DNA from 3 places in the Metabacillus flavus genome. Region 2 is predicted to be linked to each of the others. Evidence: riboswitches for the same ligand, from Rfam matches in the RefSeq annotation. Region 2 holds a riboswitch; each other region holds the start of a gene.
The links. A riboswitch is a leader RNA that binds a small molecule or an ion and turns the genes downstream of it on or off. The one in region 2 is predicted to bind S-adenosylmethionine.
Positions count from the first base shown of each region.

Region 1: it holds a riboswitch for S-adenosylmethionine, as region 2 does, so the genes downstream of both, J9317_RS09100 (YezD family protein) here and mtnW (2,3-diketo-5-methylthiopentyl-1-phosphate enolase) in region 2, are expected to answer to the same signal.
Region 3: it holds a riboswitch for S-adenosylmethionine, as region 2 does, so the genes downstream of both, J9317_RS06180 (bifunctional homocysteine S-methyltransferase/methylenetetrahydrofolate reductase) here and mtnW (2,3-diketo-5-methylthiopentyl-1-phosphate enolase) in region 2, are expected to answer to the same signal.

Region 1 covers NZ_JAGVRK010000001.1:1,765,508-1,770,698, forward strand. Annotated here, with positions in the region: gene metE (5-methyltetrahydropteroyltriglutamate--homocysteine S-methyltransferase) at 1-873, shown strand, start outside; gene J9317_RS09085 (two-component system sensor histidine kinase NtrB) at 998-2,200, shown strand; gene J9317_RS09090 (hypothetical protein) at 2,288-2,449, opposite strand; gene J9317_RS09095 (adenine nucleotide alpha hydrolase family protein) at 2,446-2,967, opposite strand; SAM riboswitch class I at 3,287-3,392, shown strand; gene J9317_RS09100 (YezD family protein) at 3,487-3,600, shown strand; gene J9317_RS09105 (phosphoadenylyl-sulfate reductase) at 3,724-4,425, shown strand; gene cysP (sulfate permease) at 4,439-5,191, shown strand, end outside.
Region 2 covers NZ_JAGVRK010000001.1:1,402,283-1,407,473, forward strand. Annotated here, with positions in the region: gene J9317_RS07245 (carbon-nitrogen family hydrolase) at 1-501, opposite strand, end outside; gene J9317_RS07250 (pyridoxal phosphate-dependent aminotransferase) at 605-1,789, shown strand; SAM riboswitch class I at 1,883-1,995, shown strand; gene mtnW (2,3-diketo-5-methylthiopentyl-1-phosphate enolase) at 2,179-3,420, shown strand; gene J9317_RS07260 (2-hydroxy-3-keto-5-methylthiopentenyl-1-phosphate phosphatase) at 3,417-4,079, shown strand; gene J9317_RS07265 (methylthioribulose 1-phosphate dehydratase) at 4,076-4,705, shown strand; gene J9317_RS07270 (1,2-dihydroxy-3-keto-5-methylthiopentene dioxygenase) at 4,720-5,191, shown strand, end outside.
Region 3 covers NZ_JAGVRK010000001.1:1,194,516-1,199,706, forward strand. Annotated here, with positions in the region: gene J9317_RS06180 (bifunctional homocysteine S-methyltransferase/methylenetetrahydrofolate reductase) at 1-1,646, opposite strand, end outside; SAM riboswitch class I at 1,713-1,825, opposite strand; gene J9317_RS06185 (YajQ family cyclic di-GMP-binding protein) at 2,149-2,640, opposite strand; gene J9317_RS06190 (CvfB family protein) at 3,232-4,086, shown strand; gene J9317_RS06195 (BMP family lipoprotein) at 4,188-5,147, shown strand; gene J9317_RS06200 (methyl-accepting chemotaxis protein) at 5,144-5,191, shown strand, end outside.

The DNA of each region.
Region 1 (5,191 bases), 360 kb from region 2:
GGGATTCAGGAGGAAGCAGGCCTGGACGTTCTCGTACATGGAGAATTCGAGCGGAATGATATGGTTGAGTACTTCGGTGAAAACCTTGATGGATTCGCATTTACAAAGCATGGATGGGTCCAGTCTTACGGCTCCAGAGGGGTAAAGCCACCCATCATTTTCGGGGACATCGGCTGGAGAGGATCCATCACATCTGAGCTTGCTTCGTACTCCCAATCTCTGACGGATAAGCCTGTAAAAGGGATGCTGACCGGCCCGGTGACGATTCTGAACTGGTCCTTCCCGCGTGATGATCAAAGCAGTGAAGTTCTTGCAAGCTTTATTGCAGCTGCTCTAAGAAAAGAAGTGCTTGAGCTTGAAAAAGCAGGCATCCGCATGATTCAAATAGATGAGCCGGCGTTTAGAGAGGGTCTTCCGCTTAAGAAAAGCAAACAGGCGGCTTATACAGAATGGGCAGTCAATGCATTCAGAGCGACTCATTGGGATGTGCAGGCGGATACGCAAATTCACACCCATATGTGCTACAGCGAGTTTTCAGAAATGATGGACGCAATATCCGATATGGATGCTGACGTCATTTCCATTGAAACGTCAAGGGGCGGCGGCGAGAACATCAGCACGTTTAAAGAATTCAGCTATGATAAAATGATTGGTCTTGGTGTGTATGATATACACAGCCCTCGAATCCCTGCAGCCGCTGAAATGGAGAAGGTGATTGAACAGTGCCTTACAGTTCTGCCGGCCGGCCGGTTTTGGATTAATCCGGACTGCGGTCTGAAAACCAGATCTGAAGAGGAAGCCATACAGTCCCTCAGCAATATGGCGGAAGCTGCGTTCAATATAAGAGATAAACATACGATTCCAACTGTTTAACAGGTTAGGCCTCCTTTTATTATTGAAGGGGGTTTCCTTTTGCCGAAATTGAGAAAAACATTGGAACGATCTGTCAACCTCCCTTATAATGGGAAATGATGAATCATGTAAGCTGGAGGAAGAAATGAAAGAATTCGGGGATCAAAAAGAACTTTTATATTATAAAAGGCTAATAGATTCGATTCCTTTCGCTTTTGAGTTTAAGGATCCTGAATCAGGCAGATTTTATCAGCATCAGCCTGCTGCTGAACAAAAAGGCTGGTTTACCATTACATCTTTAGAAGGAGAGCTGCTGGAAAAGCTGGAAGAGAAGCTTGCTCCGCTGGCTGATTTGATACCGCATCATCTAGTCATTACAGATGCTGATGGAAAAATTACACTGTGCAACAGGCAGTCGGCTGCCGATCTAAAGGTCGATCGTGAAGCAATGATCGGAAAACATATCAGGGAGCTGCTCAGAATTCCTGATCAGCAAATTGCCATTTTGGAAACGCTTCAGACCGGGCAGGCGATCCGCAATCGGGAATTGTGGGACCGCAATTATGGGATTGTTAATACATATATCATACGAAGGCACGATGGGAGTATCAGTAGAGTAGCAGGAGTATTTCATTTCCTGAATAACTTAAAGGATGCTGAAAAAATGGCGATGTCAGGGAGAATTGCAGCAGGGATCGCTCATGAAATTAGAAATCCCCTTACAACTGTCCGGGGTTATCTGCAGCTGCTCAGCGGCCAGCTCGGTCCAGATATGAACCGGCTGTTTTCTGCTTTGCTTATTCCTGAGATAGATCGTGCGAACGGCATTATTACGGATTTTTTGAGGTTATCGAAAACGGAGGCACTGCCATTTGAGAATCTTTATGTGTCAGATTTTCTCAAGAATTATTTAGGAAAGTTTCTCCACAGTGAAGCGTTCCTTCATGACACCGATCTTACGATTGATTGCAGAAAGATACTGCCTGAAACGGCGATCCCCGGAAACAAGGAGGAGCTTCTGCAAGTATTTATGAATTTGTTTGCTAACGCCCGTCAGGCAAAGCGCAGGAATAAAAAATTAAAAGTTGAAGTGAGAGCCGCCATATACGGGGATGTGGTGCAAATTTCTTTTTCGGATAACGGGAGCGGGATTGAGCCTGAGGTTCTCGTTCATATATTCGATCCATTTTATACCACGAAGGATGATGGAACAGGGCTGGGTCTCTCTATTTCAAGAAAGATCATTGAAAATCATCATGGTGAACTTCGGGTTGTAAGCACTAAGGAAGGGACATCCTTTTACATGGAATTCCCTATTGCATTAACTGAACCAAATGAAGACAGATAATGCAAAACCGGCAAGGCCGAATAGAAGAAAACTAAGATGAAACAATAGGACCGTTTGATTTTCAGGAACGGTCCTTTCCAAAATGGTTCAATACAATAAGCCGCCAGCAGCAAATAATCTAAAGCCCCCTGCTGCGGTTATTCTTATTTCATTCAGCTCCTCTTTGCTCCATTTTAAAGAGAAGGAAAAGGAAAAGCCGATTGCTGCCATCATAAAACCAATCAGTGACAAGAACGCTTTACCAATCATGTGTAATCCTCCCGCTGCAGCAAAAGTGTTCGGAAATCAGTAAATGCGTTTTCCGTGCCGGCTGCCGCAAATGAAAGCTCTGTGCTGAAAATCGGTCCGCCATACACAAAGGTATGAAACTCCCCGTTTTCTCCGCATGGATCGGCGGATTTTCTTATGGCATCAATAACCCATGCATCATAATGATGTCCCAATAAAGAATATGGAAGCTTCGATCCATCTATTCCGCAAATGGAAGCTTTATAGCCATCATTAATAAATTGTCTCGCCAAAGAGTCGGTCTGCTCTCCCCATAGAGGAAAAATAGCCTGTAAGCCACTTAACCTGACAAGCTTTTCTCTATATTGACGAATATCCTTTAAAAAGATGTCTCCGAAAGCAGCATGAGTAATTTCATTTTCTTTGCATTTTTTCAGAAATTCGACCATGCTTTCTTCATATTCATTATTAGATGGAGATGGAGACATTTCAATGAATTGAATAGCAAGGCCGAGGCTTGCTGCCTGATCTTTTAGCAAATCCTCTCCGATTCCATGAAAAGGGACGCTGCGGGCAACCCGGTTGATCGATGTAAAAAGTCCGGAGATATTTTATTCCGGGTTTTGCAAAAGCCTGTGAAGCATAATTGTGCTGTCTTTCCCTCCGCTCCATGAAACAATCGTCTTTTTCAATACATTTCACCTCCTAAGCTAATTGTATCCTGCTGCCAAAAATATTTCTATGCAGCAGAAATTACTGGGTAATTCGCACCTATTTTGATTTTTTATAAAACCTACCCGATAACTCGGGTTGACAATCGTTCGAATTGTGCTAAAATTTGAAATCAATAACACACAATACTTATCCAGAGAGGTGGAGGGACCTGGCCCTATGAAACCCGGCAACCTGCGTAACAGCAAGGTGCTAAATCCAGCAAAATGGAATCCATTTTGGGAGATAAGGGGAATACACCTCACAAGTCTTTCTAAAATGGAAGGCTTTTTATTTTGTATTGGGAGGGACTGTCCGTGGGGGAGCTAGATCAGCTTGAAGAAGTAATCGGAAAGCTAAAAGAAATGCTTCAGGCAATGAAATACGGATCAATCACCCTGGTTGTCCAGGATGGGAAGATCATTCAGCTAGAGAAAAATGAAAAAGTCAGACTAAAATAAAAATCCAAAATTAGTACGCTGACTAGACAAACTAGAGGCGGGAACGGTTTGCCTGCTCTTTGTTTATGCAGCGGCGCGTTCCTGCCTTTTTGCAATGGTTTGAAAAAAGGGGAGTGTAAATAAATGCTGACATTCGAAAATTGGACAGAAACCGTTCCGGAGTTCGAAGATAAGGATAAAGCGATCGAAGCGCTCAACGTTTTAAAATGGGCCTATTCGCATTATCAGGATGATTTAGTTTATGCATGCAGCTTTGGTATTGAAGGAATTGTTCTAATCGATCTCATATCGAAAATAAAAAAGGATGCGAGAATTGTATTTTTAGATACTGAGCTCCATTTCAAAGAAACCTATGATTTGATTGACCGTGTTAAGGCACGGTATCCTGCCTTAAATATTTTTTTGAAAAAACCGTCTCTAAGTGTAGCTGAACAGGCTGCAAAGCACGGGGATGAGCTATGGAAGAGGAATCCGAATGAATGCTGCAGAATCAGGAAAGTGCTCCCTCTTCGCGAGGTTATGAGCAGCGAAAAAGCATGGATATCCGGATTGCGCAGAGAGCAATCTCCTTCAAGAAAAAATACCCAGTTCCTGAACAGGGATGATAAATTTGAAAATGTAAAAATCTGCCCGCTTATTCACTGGACGTGGAAAGATGTCTGGCGGTATGCCCACAAAAATGATTTGGACTACAATGTTCTCCACGATCAAGGCTATCCGAGCATCGGATGCAAGCCATGCACCCAGCCTGCCATCGATGTAAATGATGCGAGATCCGGCCGCTGGAACGGCAGCCAAAAAACAGAATGCGGTCTGCACGGTTGAGGTCTCAGCTATGATTGAAGCTGCAGCAATCATCCTGAGTTTATTTTTTGCGATGAACATTGGCGCAAGCGGAGCGGCTGCTTCCATGGGTGTCGCGTACGGGTCAGGGGCAATAAAACGCAGAATGGCAGCACTCCTGCTTTGCGGCGCGGGCGTTGTACTTGGCGCTGTCCTCGGGGGAGGAGAAGTAATCAAAACCATCAGCTCCGGCATTATTCCGCAGTCGATGATCACAATGCAAATCGTGCTTGTCATCATTGGATCTGCTGCCATCTCTTTATTTATGGCCAATTTGATGGGCATCCCGCTGTCCACCAGTGAAGTCACAGTGGGTGCAGTAGTGGGAGTGGGAGTGGCCTATCATGCTTTATATGTTCAATCCATTCTTGTCATCATGATGTTTTGGGTTATCATTCCGGCTGCAGCATTTTTTATCACCTATTTTATATGCAGAGCTTCCCAGCCGCTTTTTTCAAGGCTAGAGGCTAGAGGCGGAAAAATGCTGATCTATCTTCTGATTGCAGCAGGATTCTTTGAAGCATTCTCAGCCGGAATGAATAATGTTGCCAACGCTGTCGGCCCGCTGGTGGCGGCTGATGTCATTTCCGTAAACCAAGGGGTATGGATTGGCGGGCTATTCGTAGCAGCGGGTGCGGTTTTCCTTGGCGGCCGGGTATTGGAGACAAATGGAAAGAAGATTACAAGGCTTTCGAAAACAGAGGGAATTGTGATTTCGGGAACAGGCGCTCTGCTTGTCACAATCAGT
Region 2 (5,191 bases):
GAGCACCTCTGCACCATTTGAGGCATGTTCGCGCATCCATTCCGGAAAACGGATGTCATAGCAGATAAACCCTGCACAGTTTAAGCCGTCTAACGTAAATAGTCCGCTTTCTTTTCCGGCTGTCAGGTAATGATGTTCATTCATCAGCTTAAATAAGTGCAGCTTGCTGTACTCGTGAACCAGGGTTCCTTCACGATCAAAGATGAGCATGGTATTGGTGACCTTATGGCCGGATTTTTTTGCGATAGATCCAGCAATCAAATTGACGCTGTTTTTCTTTGCAAGCTCGGAAAGGAAAACTTTTGAATCTTTGCCTTCTTCATCTGCAATTGTTTCAAGTCTTGTCAGATCGTAGCCGGTGTTCCATAATTCCGGCAGGATGAGAAAGTCCGGCGCCTCTTTTTTGATCGCTTCTTCCATTGCATGAGACACGCGCCTTTTATTTTCTGCAGGATCGCCAAATGCGATATCAATTTGAATGCAGCAGATTGTATGTTTCATTTCAGACCAGCTTCCTTCAGATGAATTTTAGCTTTACTTTTTGTTATTAACACTATATGATTTTGGACTAGAATTTCAAGAATTTTTTGAGAAGGTGGAATAAATGAATTTTTTTGAGCCATCCCGCTTGCTAAAACGCTTGCCTGAGCAGTTCTTTGCTGCGTTAGCAATGAAGGCGGCCGCCAAAGTGAAAGCTGGATATGACGTGATAAACCTCGGCCAGGGGAATCCCGATCGGCCGACGCCTGAGCATATTGTAATGGCGCTTCAAAAGGCTTCAGGCGATCCGGCCAATCACAAGTATTCTCCCTTCAGAGGGAAACATTCGCTGAAGGAAGCTGCAGCAAAGTTTTACGAAAGAGAATATGGGGTTCTATTGGATCCCGAAACTGAAATTGCCGTCCTCTTTGGGGGAAAAGCGGGTCTTGTTGAGCTTCCACAATGCCTTATGAATTCAGGAGACATTGCTCTCGTACCAGATCCGGGCTATCCGGATTACTGGTCTGGGGTAGAAATGGCAGAAGCGGAGATGTACACAATGCCTTTGCTTGAAGAAAACCAGTTTTTCCCCGATTATACAAAAATTCCGCCTGGTATTCTGGACTCCGCAAAGCTAATGTTCCTGAACTATCCGAACAACCCGACAGGAGCTGCAGCCAGCAAAGAGTTTTTCGAAAAGACAGTCGAACTGGCGAAAAAACATCATATCTGCATGGTGCATGATTTTGCATACGGAGCGATCGGTTTTGATGGTGAAAAGCCCCTCAGTTTCCTTCAGACACCCGGCGCAAAGGAAACTGGAATCGAAATCTATACACTTTCCAAGACGTTCAATATGGCCGGATGGAGAGTGGCATTTGCAGCAGGCAATCCGTCGGTTATTGATGCGATCAATTTATATCAGGACCACATGTATGTAAGTGTGTTTGGTGCCATTCAGGATGCAGCAGAGGCAGCACTGCTCGATGAGAGCGAAAGCACAAAAGAACTTGTCCAAATGTATGAAAACCGCAGAAATACACTTGTAAAAGCTTTTCGCGGCATCGGCTGGGATATTCAGGCGCCCAAGGGAAGTTTTTTCGCCTGGCTTAAAGTGCCTGAGGGATACACATCACAGGAGTTTTCCGATATTCTTTTAGAAAAAGCACATGTAGTCACTGCGCCTGGCAATGGCTTCGGGCAGTTTGGAGAAGGCTACCTCCGCGCAGGTCTGCTGACAGACGAAAGCCGGATTGAGGAAGCAGCCGCCCGCATATCAAAGCTTGGTTTATTTGCAATGGCAGATTAAACAATGTAAAAAAGGTTGACAGAGCATTCAATTCCTGTAATAATCCAAATTAATTGAAAATTTAACCTGCGGATATCTAGCAGGTCCATATTGTACTTATCAAGAGCAGGTGGAGGGACTAGCCCTATGAAGCCCGGCAACCGACCAGGACATTTACGTTCGGGCACGGTGCTAATTCTTGCAGCAGACATGCTGAGGGATAAGGTACTGCAGTATTATCATGCAAAGCCTCTTCTCTCGCGATGAAGAGGCTTTTTATTTTTAGGCTATGTTAAGGCATTAAGTTGATTTTTTTTACACCTGTTGATTGGAGCGAACGCTTGCAGCGGAAATCAGCAGCTAAGACTAGCAGAGCTTATTTTTTAAAAGCAAAAAAGCGAGGGACAAAAATGAGTGAAATCATCGCAACCTATCTTGTTCATGACCGGAAGGGAAACTTAGAGAAAAAGGCAGAAGGCATAGCGCTCGGACTAACAATCGGTTCTTGGACTGATCTGCCGGAGCTTGAAAAAGAACAGCTGAAAAAGCATAAGGGAACAGTCATTACCGCTGCAGAGCTGGAGGAGGACAGGGACGCAAGCACGTACCTTGGAGGTAAACACACAAAGGGGCTTATTAAAATTGCTTATCCGGCGGTTAATTTCAGTCCGGATCTGCCGGCCATTTTAACGACAGTATTCGGGAAGCTTTCATTGGACGGTGAAGTGAAGCTGGTGGACTTAGAGTTCTCAGACTCTCTGGCAAAGCATTTCCCTGGTCCTAAATTTGGAATCGACGGAATCAGAGAAAAAATTAATGTTTACAACCGGCCGCTGCTGATGAGTATTTTCAAAGGAGTAATCGGCAAGGATTTAGGTTATTTGGAGGAGCAGCTGTATGATCAGCTTGCAGGCGGGATGGATTTGGTTAAGGATGACGAAATTTTGTTTGAAAATCCCATGACACCATTCTTTGATAGGGTCAAGCGAGGCAGACAAATAATAAATCTTTTGAAGGAAGAGACAGGAAAAAATTCTTTATATGCTGTCAATCTGACCGGACGGACATCCGAACTCCGAGATAAAGCGAGATTGGCTGCTGAGGCTGGAGCAACGGCACTGCTGTTCAATGTTCATGCTTACGGGCTGGATGTTCTGCAATCCCTGGCAGAGGATGATGAAGTGCCGGTTCCTATCATGGCTCATCCTGCTGTGAGCGGGGCGTTCGCAGCATCAGAGTTTTACGGATTCTCCTATTCTTTAATTCTGGGAAAACTAACCCGCCTAGCCGGAGCTGATTTCTCTTTATTTCCGTCCCCTTACGGCAGCGTAGCGCTAAAGAGAAAAGAAGCACTTGGAATAGCTGAGGAGTGTACAGTCTCCTCTGTGTACAAAAAAGTATTTCCAGTACCCTCAGCCGGAATACATCCCGGGCTGGTGCCTGTCATCATGAAAGATTTTGGGAATGACAGCATCATTAATGCAGGGGGAGGGATTCATGGCCATCCGAACGGAGCTAAAGGAGGAGCAGCAGCATTTCGTTCAGCAGTTGATGCGGTTCTTGAAGGCAGAACCCTCGAAGAAAAAGCAAGGTCGGATGAGCATCTGGAAAAGGCCCTGAAACTCTGGGGCCAGTACGAGGCTGCAAAATGAAGCCAGTAATATTTTGCGACTTCGATGGAACCATCACAATAAATGACAACATTATCGAAATCATGAAGCAGTTTGCCCCTCCTGAATGGGAGGAGCTAAAGAATCAGGTCCTGAATAGAACCATTTCAGTAAAAGAAGGGGTCGGTAAAATGTTTTCCCTGCTGCCCTCTTCTAAAAGGGAGGAAATCACCAGCTACCTATTGGATCAAGCCGAAATTAGGGAAGGATTTACTGAATTTGCAGCCTATGCAAAAGAGCAGAATATCGAATTGTACATTGTTAGCGGAGGAATTGATTTTTTCGTTCATCCTCTCCTTAATGGTCAGATTGAGCAGCAAAAAATCTTTTGCAATGAGGCGGACTTTCAAGGAGAACAAATCCTTATTCATTGGCCGCATCCATGTGATGCAGACAGCGGGTGTGAAATGGAGTGCGGCTGCTGCAAGCCCTCCATCATTCGCGGCATAGCAAGCACTGATCAGGAAATCATTGTAATTGGAGATTCTGTTACCGACCTGGAAGCAGCAAAAATGGCTGACTTTGTCATTGCACGGGACTATTTGCTTGATAAGGTTAAAGAGCAGCATTTATCATTCGAACCGTTTGAAACATTCCATGATGTAGTGAGCATTTTAGAGAAGAGGAGGGTGAGTGTATGAGGACGATTATGGAACAGCGCTGGCGTGAGCTGGCTGAAGTAAAACGGGAGCTTGCGGGAAGAGATTGGTTTCCTGCTACAAGCGGCAATCTGGCAATCAAAACGGGCAGTGAGCCATTAACCTTTTATGTTACAGCGAGCGGCAAGGATAAGCGGAAGGAAAGCTCGGAGGATTTTTTGCTTGTTGACGGCAGCGGGCAGCCGGCAGAAGAAACGACCCTGAAGCCGTCTGCTGAGACCCTCCTTCATATTGAGGTTTATACAAGAACGAATGCTGGATGCAGTTTGCATGTTCATACGGTGGACAATAATGTGATTTCTGAGCTGTATGCTCATGAAGGGTCAATTACCTTCACTGGGCAGGAAATTATTAAAGCCTTTGGCCTGTGGGAGGAAGATGCTTCCTTCACCATTCCCATCATTCCGAATCATGCCGACATCCCTCAGCTCGCCCGGGTATTCGGACAGCATGTCCATGAAGATGCCGGTGCCGTTCTGATCAGGAATCATGGAATTACTGTATGGGGAAGAGATGCCTTTGAAGCAAAAAAATATTTAGAAGCTTGCGAATTTCTATTCTCTTATCATCTTAAACTCAAGCAATTCAGCGCGATAACAATCAACTAATAGGGGGAAAAGCAATGGCATCGATTTATTTTCAAGGTACAGGCGAAAGAATTAGCGATCAGGACCAAGTCGCAGCATTTTTAGAAAAGCAAGAAGTCATTTACGAAAACTGGGATATTCAAAAGCTTCCAGGACATTTAGAGGAAAAGTATGATTTGTCTGATGAAGAAAAAGAAGAAATCCTGCAAGTATTCAAAACAGAAATAGAGGATATCTCCAAAAGACGCGGCTATCAGGCACAGGATATCATTTCACTCTCTGACAAAACCCCTAATCTTGATGAGCTGCTGAAAAACTTCCAGCAGGAACACCATCATACAGATGATGAAGTTAGATTTATTGTCAGCGGGCATGGGGTATTTATCATACAGGCAAAAGACGGCTCATTCTTCAATGTTGAGCTAGTTCCCGGTGATTTGATTTCCGTCCCTGAAAATATCCGACACTATTTTACACTTCAGGAAGACCGTAAAGTTGTAGCGGTAA
Region 3 (5,191 bases), 210 kb from region 2:
ATCGTTTCACGAATGCTGTCAGAAAGCTTGATGCCTGGGATTTCATGATGAATAAATTCTGCGTTCCGGCTGCTTGTCAGCGGCATGATGCCGATATACAGCGGTGCAGTCAGATGCTTGACCGCTTCATGCACCTCTTCCATCTGCTGGATGGAATAAATCGGCTGAGAGATAAAATAATCCGCTCCGCAGGCAATTTTTTTCTCCAGGCGTTCGGCCGCTTTATTTAAATGCCGGACATTTGGATTGAATGCTCCTGCCACAGTGAAATTCGTTTTGCCGCCAAGTGCTTTTCCTGAGTAGGATAACCCTTCATTGAACTGCTTGATCAGTGAAATCAAGTCGAAGGAGGACAGGTCATACACGGAGGTAGCACCTGGGAAATCGCCAATTTTAGAGGGATCACCTGTAATCGCCAGCACGTCCGTCAATCCAAGGGAATGAAGTCCCATTAGATGAGATTGAAGGCCAATCAAATTCCGGTCGCGGCAGGTGAGGTGAATAAGCGGCCTCATATCATGTTTTTCCTTCAGCTGGGTTCCGACAGCTGCATTGCTTACTCTCGGTGAAGCGAGAGAGTTGTCAGCAAGCGTGATGCTGTCAATACCGGTCTTTTTCAGTTCTTCGGCCCCTTTAAAAAACTTTTCCAAACCGAGCGTTTTTGGGGGATCCAGTTCGACAATAACGGACCTGCGCTCCTTAACAATTTGGTGGAGCGGGGGATAGGCAGGCTCGAGCCGTTCATGAACGGTGACGGGCTTTCGCTGCTTTACGGATTTTTCCTTGATTGGTGCAAGTCCTCTTAATGCATCAGCCATTGCCTTTATGTGTTTAGGCGTCGTCCCGCAGCAGCCGCCGATCAGCCTGGCACCTTGATTGCGGAAGGCTAGGGCGCTCTCTGCAAAGTACCCTTCATCCGATTCATACACAAGTCTTCCTTCTTCAACAGATGGAAGACTGCCATTTGGATAGACAGAGAGAAATGCTTTTTCAAGCAGCGGAACCTCTTCAAGCGATTCGAGCATGTGATACGGGCCAAGCCGGCAGTTCAGGCCGACAACATCTGCGCCGAGTGCTTCTAAGTCCTTTAAGCCTTTTTCAAGAGGTGTCCCATCCTGCAGCACACCGGTTTCATGCAGCGACACATTGGCGACAATCGGCTTATTGGTTTCTTTTCTCGCTATCTCAAGAATTGTTTTCAGCTCTTCCAAATCGTAAAATGTTTCGAGCAGAAGTCCATCGATGTCTTCATTAAGGAGTACATAAAGCTGCTCGCGGAAGCTGCGTTTCAGCTCATCCAGCGTGTGAGAGCTTTTTTTGAAAGCACGGACTCCGCCCATTGTGGCAAGAACATAAGCCTGGCTGCCTGCAGCTTTTCTCGCAAGCCGTGCCGCTTTCGAATTGATAGCCCGGATATCATCTTCCAGTCCATAGCGGGACAGTTTAATATGATTTCCGCCATATGTGTTCGTTTGAATAACCCGTGCACCAGCGTTAATGTATGCCTCATGAATGCTCTGGACCTGATCAGGGTTTGACAGATTCAACTCTTCAAAACATCGGTCAATGCCATGGGAGTATAAAAGTGTCCCCATTGCCCCGTCTGCTATTAAAATTTCATTTTGTAAATCTTCTAGAAAGCCCACCTGCTGATCCCCCCTCTAAAAAATAAAAAGCCTTCTTGTAGAAGAAGGCTTTAACATTCGGACTTCTTCTTATCTTCCAAGCACAATGCTTAGCTGGATTTAGCACCTTGGCACGCGCACTTGCATGACCGGTTGCTGAAGCGTCATCGGGCCAGTCCCTCAGCTTCTCTTGATAAGAACGATATGGAGTTGTTTAAAAATAGATTACTCCCAATTTACCTAATTTTTCGAAAACATTCAAGGGGGAAGGGGAGGTTTTTTACAATGGTACACTCATTTTCTAGGCTGAGAGCCTTCGTGAATGGCTGTTTATCAATTTATGCGTACACTTTCCAGTTTTATGATGAATTTTTGACGTTTATGATGAATTTTTCCAACTTATGATGAATTTTAGAGATATATGATGAATTTTAGAGATATATGATGAAAATTTAGAATTTATGCTGAATTGGAGGACAGTTCCGAAAAAAGACCGCTCACCCAAAGCGGTCCACGACAAAAATTATCGGTAATTAATAAATTGCACATCGATTGGAAGTTCAGCCTGTCTGATCGCCGCGATCACCTGCTGCAAATCATCACGGTTTTTTCCGGTGACGCGCACCTGGTCATCCTGAACCTGGGATTTCACTTTCAAGCCGGAGTTTTTAATTATCGTGTTAATACGCTTTGCATTGTCCTTATCGATCCCTTGAACGAGCTTGCCGCGCTGGCGTACTGTGCCGCCTGATGCACCTTCTACTTTTCCATACTGAATGTTCTTTACCGGTACTTCACGGCGAATCAGTTTGCTGATTAGCACATCTTTCAGCTGTTCAAGTTTATAATCATCGTCAGATACAAGAACAAGCTCTTCTTTTTCAAGTTTAATGTCGCTTTTGCTTCCTTTGAAGTCATAGCGGTTCTGAACTTCCTTTAACGCCACCACGATTGCATTCTGCACTTCCGGCAATTCGACCTTTGAAACGATGTCAAATGAGTTCTCCTTAGACATGTCATTCCTCCCGCGTTTTCATACTTGCACTTTACTCCACTAACCTTAAGCGAGATTCCCCTGCTGAAGGAAGTTTCACTTTATCCCGCACTAACGGGCAGTAGGGGACCGAGCCTTGGACTGGTTCACCTGCCAAATATGGAGCGTTCAATCTCATAACTGCCCGTAAGTGCCCGATTCTGTTCCACTAACCTTCAGCGAACCCCCCCGCTGAAGGAAGTTTCACTTTATCCCGCACTAACGGGCAGTAGGGGACCGAGCCTTGGACTGGTTCACCTACCAAATATGGAGCGTTCAATCTCATAACTGCCCGTAAGTGCCCGATTCTGTTCCACTAACCTTCAGCGAACCCCCCACTGAAGGAAGTTTCACTTTATCCCGCACTAACGGGCAGTAGGGGACCGAGCCTTGGACTGGTTCACCTGCCAAATATGGAGCGTTCAATCTCATAACTGCCCGTAAGTGCCCGATTCTGTTCCACTAACCTTCAGCGAACCCCCCCGCTGAAGGAAGTTTCACTTTATCCTTTGATTATAGTAGAATTAAACATGCCATACAACATGTACGCGGTACAGAAAGGTTAGGTGACTTGTGAGAGCAGGCACGTATGAACGACTGGAAATTGATGAGCGTTTGGAATTTGGCTATTTCCTGACGGATGGGGAGACGAGAGTTCTTCTTCATGACAGTGAAATAACGGAGCCAATTGAAGATAAAGAGTTTGTAGATGTTTTCCTTTACCTGGATTATGAGAGCAGATTGGCTGCAACAATGAAAATGCCGACTCTACGGGAAGGAGAATACGGCTGGGTGGAAGCGATGGATGCGGTTGATCACATGGGTGTATTTGTGAATATTGGTCTTTCCAAGGATGCCCTTATCGCAAATGATATTCTGCCTGAAGATCGGCTGATTTGGCCTGAAAAGGGAGATCAGCTCTACTGTACGATGAGAATTACTGAAAATGGCCGCTTTTTTGCTAGACTGGCATCAGAGGATATCATTAGCGAAAAATTTGTGCCGGCGACACGCGAGGTGTTTAATAAAAGTGTTTCTGGGCATGTATACCGCCATATCGAAGCGGGGTGTTTCTTTATTTCGGTAGAAGGCTATAAAGGGTTTATTCACTCCAGCCAGATGACAAGGGAACCCCGTCTTGGAGAACTCGTCGAAGGCAGAGTAATTGATGTAAAAGAAGATGGGTCCATTAACGTTTCTCTTCTTCCGAGGAAGCAGGATGCGATGAGTGCGGATGCAGAAAAAATTCTGGATTATATGGGTCTTCGAAACGGTGCTATGCCTTATTGGGATAAATCAGATCCAGAGGATATTAAAGAACGGTTTGGAATGAGCAAGGCTGCATTTAAACGGGCACTTGGACATCTTATGAAGGAAAGAAGAGCCTATCAGGAGAATGGATGGACGTATTTCACGAAAGAGCAATAAGCCGACCCGGCTTTTGCTCTTTTTATTGTACATATTAATTCCTGTTTAAAATCGCCGATAAAGAAGGTGTAGTCATAAATAGATAAAAGGGGAGTACCATTTTGAGAAAATATATATCCATCCTCTTTAGCCTGATCCTTCTGGCGGGATGCATGCAGCAGCCTGTTCAAAGTACTCAGGAAAAGAAAACGAAAGTGGGAATCATGCTATCAGATGTGGGGCTTGGAGATCAATCTTTCAGTGACTCTGCGTTCAGAGGGCTGCAGAAATCAAGAGATGAGCTCGGCATTCAGTTTGATTATAAGGAATTAAAAGATTCGAAAACCTATGAAAAAGGTATCGAGGACTTAGTTAAAGCAGGAAATGATGTGGTGGTCGGTCTAGGGTTTATGGTCCAGGAGGATCTGGAAAAAGTGGCTAAGAAGTATCCGAAACAGCGCTTTATTCTGATTGATGCGGTATCGGAGCTGAAAAATATTACTTCCCTTACATTTAAGGAAGATGAGGGAAGCTATTTAGCCGGAGCGCTTGCAGCCATGAAATCTAAGTCTGCTGTAATTGGCTTCGTTGGAGGAGCGGATGTGCCGCTGATCCGAAAGTTTTTGGATGGTTTTCAAAAAGGAGCCCTGGCGATTAATCCGGAAGTTCAAGTGAAATCCGTTTTTGCTGAAAATTTCGGGGACGATAAACTAGGAGCAGAGCTTGCTTCAAATCTGATTAAAGAGGATGCAGATCTATTGTATGCTGCCGCTGGATTTACAGGGGTAGGGGTGCTGAAAGAGGCACAAAAGCAAGGCGTTTATGGAATCGGAGTGGACAGTGATCAATATTTCTATGCAGAAAAAGCAGTCATTACCTCGATGCTGAAAAACGTGGATGTTGCCCTTTATGAAATCGTAAAGGATTACAAAAAAAGCGGGAAACTGCCTGAGGGACATGTAGAATTCGGCATAGCGGAAAATGGTGTCGCACTTGCTCCAGTTCGTATTTTGGAACTCTCTCCGGATGAACAAAGCAAGCTTGACAGCATGATTAAAGAATTCGGAGGGACAGCGAAATGACCATACGCAAACGTTTGCTTATCAATATTTTGGGCATGATGGGT